One region of the Rhizobium sp. 2YAF20 genome, then DNA from elsewhere that is predicted to be linked to it. Evidence: predicted binding sites of a transcription regulator. Region 1 holds the regulator's gene; the other holds the start of a gene.
The links. The regulator PhoB, encoded in region 1, activates phosphate uptake and scavenging genes when phosphate is short. The targets are predictions, from matches to a motif close to TGTCATNNANCTGTCAT.
Positions count from the first base shown of each region.

Region 2: a site for PhoB is predicted at 836-852, ahead of AB4Z52_RS31125 (acid phosphatase). Genes of this name have one in related genera too.

Region 1 covers NZ_JBFRFF010000005.1:180,765-182,964, reverse strand. The annotation lists gene AB4Z52_RS10085 (GcrA family cell cycle regulator) at 40-567, shown strand; gene phoB (phosphate regulon transcriptional regulator PhoB) at 639-1,322, opposite strand; gene phoU (phosphate signaling complex protein PhoU) at 1,354-2,067, opposite strand.
Region 2 covers NZ_JBFRFF010000046.1:15,492-17,691, forward strand. The annotation lists gene AB4Z52_RS31120 (MipA/OmpV family protein) at 1-630, opposite strand, end outside; gene AB4Z52_RS31125 (acid phosphatase) at 927-1,625, shown strand; gene AB4Z52_RS31130 (O-antigen ligase family protein) at 1,841-2,200, shown strand, end outside.

The DNA of each region.
Region 1 (2,200 bases):
AGGATTCTGCCATCAGGAAGCGCTAGGCGGAGGCAGGGCATGAATTGGACAGACGAGCGTGTAGAACGGCTCACAAAGCTTTGGGCCGAAGGGCTTAGCGCCAGCCAGATTGCAGCGCAGCTCGGTGGCGTCAGCCGGAACGCGGTTATTGGCAAGGTGCATCGCCTTAACTTGCCAGGCCGAGCCAAGTCGGGCGGCTCTGCAACCTCTGCTCGAGCGCCGAAGCGAAATGTCACGCCCCCCCGGTCCTCGAACTTCGGTTCCCGCGGGGTTACGACCCGCACGGTCGCGCGCCAGCAGGGCTCGGCGATGCTCAAGGAAGAAGTCGACGTCGACGCAGCTCCGGAAGTCTCATATCGCCCGGCTTCCAATGTTGTCGTTCCGATCTCGATGCGTCTCGGTCTGACGGAATTGACGGAGCGTACCTGCAAATGGCCGGTCGGCGACCCGCTGAAGGACGATTTTCACTTCTGCGGCCATGAATCGCCCGATGCTTCGCCCTATTGCAGCTATCATCAGAAGATGGCTTACCAGCCCGTTCACGAGCGACGCAGGGCGGCTCGCTAACAGCTTTGCGCGCATCAATGAAAAACGGGCCGCGAGGCCCGTTTTCCGTTTCAACTTTCGTCACCTGAACATCAGGCTTCCATCGAATAGCCCGCACCACGAACGGTGCGGATGACGTCCTGCATGTTGGAGAAGTTGAGCGCCTTGCGCAGGCGGCCGACATGTACATCGACGGTGCGTTCGTCGACATAGATGTCATGTCCCCAGACGCCGTCGAGCAGCTGCGAGCGCGAGAAGACGCGGCCCGGCGAGGACATCAGGAATTCCAGCAGGCGGAACTCCGTCGGCCCGAGGCGAACCTCGCGGCTCTTGCGGTGCACGCGATGCGTTTCCCGATCGAGCTCGATGTCTCCGCATTTCAGCAAGGAAGACAGGACCTCTGGACGGGCGCGGCGCAGCATCGCCTTGACACGCGCCATCAGTTCCGGAGTCGAGAAAGGCTTTACGACATAGTCGTCGGCGCCCGTAGACAGGCCACGCACGCGTTCGCTCTCCTCGCCACGAGCGGTCAGCATGATGATCGGCAGGCGCTCCGTGTCCGGCCGCATGCGCAGCCGGCGGCAGAGCTCGATGCCGGACACGCCGGGCAGCATCCAGTCGAGGATCAGAAGATCGGGGGTGCGCTCCTGAAGACGAAGCTCGGCCTCATCTCCCCGCAGGATCGTATCGACCTCGAAGCCTTCGGCCTCGAGATTGTAGCGCAGCAGCACGCTGAGCGCTTCCTCATCTTCTACAACGGCAACTCTTGGAACCATGCTGTTCTGGTCTCCTTCAAAGGCGCAAGCGCTATTCCGTTACCGCGCCAACGGTGTTGGCGGTATCGTCCTTGGGGCGTTCGCCTTCCGGCTGTGCGCCGGTCGCCATGTAGTAGATCGTCTCGGCGATGTTGGTGGCGTGGTCGCCGATGCGCTCGATATTCTTGGCGCAGAAAAGGAGATGGGTGCAGGTGGTGATATTGCGTGGGTCTTCCATCATGTAGGTCAACATCTCGCGGAACAGCGAGGTGTACATCGCGTCGATTTCCTCGTCGCGCTCGCGGATGGCGACAGCCCGATCGGCCGAGCGCGTGGTATAGACGTCGAGCACTTCCTTGAGCTGGACGAGCGCCAGTTCGGAGAGATGCTCGATGCCGCGGCCGAGGCGGCGGGGAACGCCGGTGCCCTGGACTGCGATGACGCGCTTGGCAGTGTTCTTGCCAAGATCGCCGACACGCTCGAGGTCGGAAGCGATGCGGATGGAGCCCATGATTTCTCTAAGGTCCGCTGCCATCGGCTGGCGGCGTGCGATCGTCGTGATCGCCTTGTCGCCAACTTCGCGTTCGGCATGATCGAGAATGGTATCGTCGGAGATGACTTTCTGAGCCAGTGCGACATCGCCATTGACAAGGGCGCGGACGGAATCGCTGACCATCTGCTCGGCAAGGCCGCCCATTTCGGAGATGCGACGCGAAAGAAACTTCAGGTCGTCGTCATAGGCGGAAAAAATATGGGTCGAAGCCATGTTTCGGTCCTCAGTTGAAATGAGATGTCGGAGACAGTGTCAGCCCACGAGGGCCGTTATGCAATCCGGTGTGTGCGGCGAAGACATCCATGAAAATCTTCCAATCGGGCGTTCTGTAACGCGACGGCGACGA
Region 2 (2,200 bases), on a different contig from region 1:
AAAGTTGCGACGCATGTAGGTATTGTTTCCGAGGGATAGTCGAGGCCCGGCAGATAGAACGAGACTATCGGTAACCGGCTGAAACCAGTCGAGCGAAAGGTCAGCCACGAGACCATCGCCGGCGCGAAGCGCCTGGCGGGCTTCCACGCGGACCCTCAGCCGATCCTCAATTGGCCAATATTGGACAAAGGCGCCCGCATCCAGGCCCCAATGGATCTTCTCAAGACCGGACAGGCGATGGTCGTCCGAGGCGGAGCGGCTTTCGCGGATACCTACCACCGGACCGATCTCGATGCCATTGAAATCGATGAGGGTGTAATCGATGTCGTCGTCCGGCGCGCTGTAGCCAGCCGGCTCGCCAAGCCGGCGAAAATCGAAGGACGGCATGGCGCTGAAAGAGGAATGTTTAGATCCGGCATAGGACGGACCATATTCGACGCTGCCGCCCAATGTTATGATCCACGAACTCTTCTTATCCGATGCCGGAGAGGAAGCGTCGTCGGCCCTGACGGTTGTCGCGGCAATTGAAAACAATGCCACAATCGCGGCTACACGTGCCACTGAAAAGACCGTGCCGCCTTTTCGAAATGACGGCTGACTTGCCTGCATGGTACGCCCCACTGATGCCATGATGACCTTGTCGATCTCGCTTCACAGGCAATTGGCGCCGGTCCCCTATCTACAACGCCGCCCGGTTGCGAAGCAACCTTTTCGACACGAGCCTACGGGGCCAGGCTGACACAGGCCTGAATTACTCATGGCAACCAATACGCAAGTCGCCTTCTGTCTGCAAGTCCCCCGCGATTTGCTTTGCCCGCGGTCAAGACATGAAACTTGTCGCCTCGTTGTCGTGGGCTATGCGTTGTCACAAAGTTAAGACCATCGATTGCTACGTTCGGCGGTCACTGAGTTGAAGGACCCCAAACATGCGCCATCTCATCAAGATATTCGCGGTCATTCTCGCAATCGGTTTTGCCCTTCCTGCTGCTGGCCAGGATGCAAAGCCATTCTCCGATGCCAAGGAAATCAATCTCCTCACGCTCCTGCCAACGCCGCCTGCCAACGATTCGGCCCAGATGAAGGCCGAATTGGCGGAAATTCTCACGCTTCAGGTTACGCGTACGCCTGAAATGTCTGCTCGCGCAGTCGCCGATGCTGAAGAAAATGTCTGGCGCTTCGCCGATGTCATCGACAACCCGAAATTCACCAAGGAGAACCTTCCGAAGTTTTCCGCCTTTTTCGACCGGATAGTCGAAACTGAAGGTGCGGTCGTCGATCCGGCAAAGGATGTCTGGAAGCGCCCTCGGCCGCATCTCTATAGCGATCTGGTCAAGCCGATTGTCCCGCTGTCGAAGTCCGGCGCATATCCTTCAGGCCACACGACTGTCGGAACTTTGATGGGCATCGTTCTTGCAAACATGGTGCCGGAAAAGAAGGCGCCGATCATGGCTCGCGCCTGGGAATACGGTCACAATCGTCTTGTTGGCGGGATTCACTACGCGTCTGATATCGAAGCCGGCCGCATCGCAGGCACTGTTATCGCACAGACGATAACGACCCACGACGACTACAAGAGCGAATATGAAGCGGCCAAAGCGGAGCTGCGGACCGCCCTCAGTCTATAAGGGCGCCAACCACACCAACGACGAAAGCGAGATGCTCCGGGCCTGAAGCAGGCCCGGCGCATTTTTTGTCTTTCCGCCGCGGCCGCCAACAGATCGCAAGTCGGAAGCTCATTCTGAGCTCATAATCCTGGGATACAGATTTGCAATAATTCGCAGTTGTCAGGGTCGAATATTCGCTCTGACCCGAGAGTGGCCACGGTCAAGGGTGTTAAGCGATGAATTCAGTCAGCCGGCTTTCAGCCTCACGGTCATCCTCGGAAACGGGGTGGGTTGCGGTCACGAGCTGCCTCTGGCTTCTCATGGCATCGGCCACCCTGGTTGAGAGTTATGCCTACCGCTATGCCGGCGCCGTGTTGGCCCTGATCGCACTTTATCAGTACATGAAAACGGCGCCCCATCTGCCGATGGACTGGCGCGGCTGGCTGTGCGTTGCCTGGGGCGTCTATGCATTGGGCCGTTTTTTAATCGAGTTTTATCTGCTACCCGATCATCCAGCCGGCGATCGCGAGCTGCTATTCGGCATTCCCCTGGCATTTCCGCTGATTGCGTTCATTTTCTTTCTGTGCTGGCAGGAC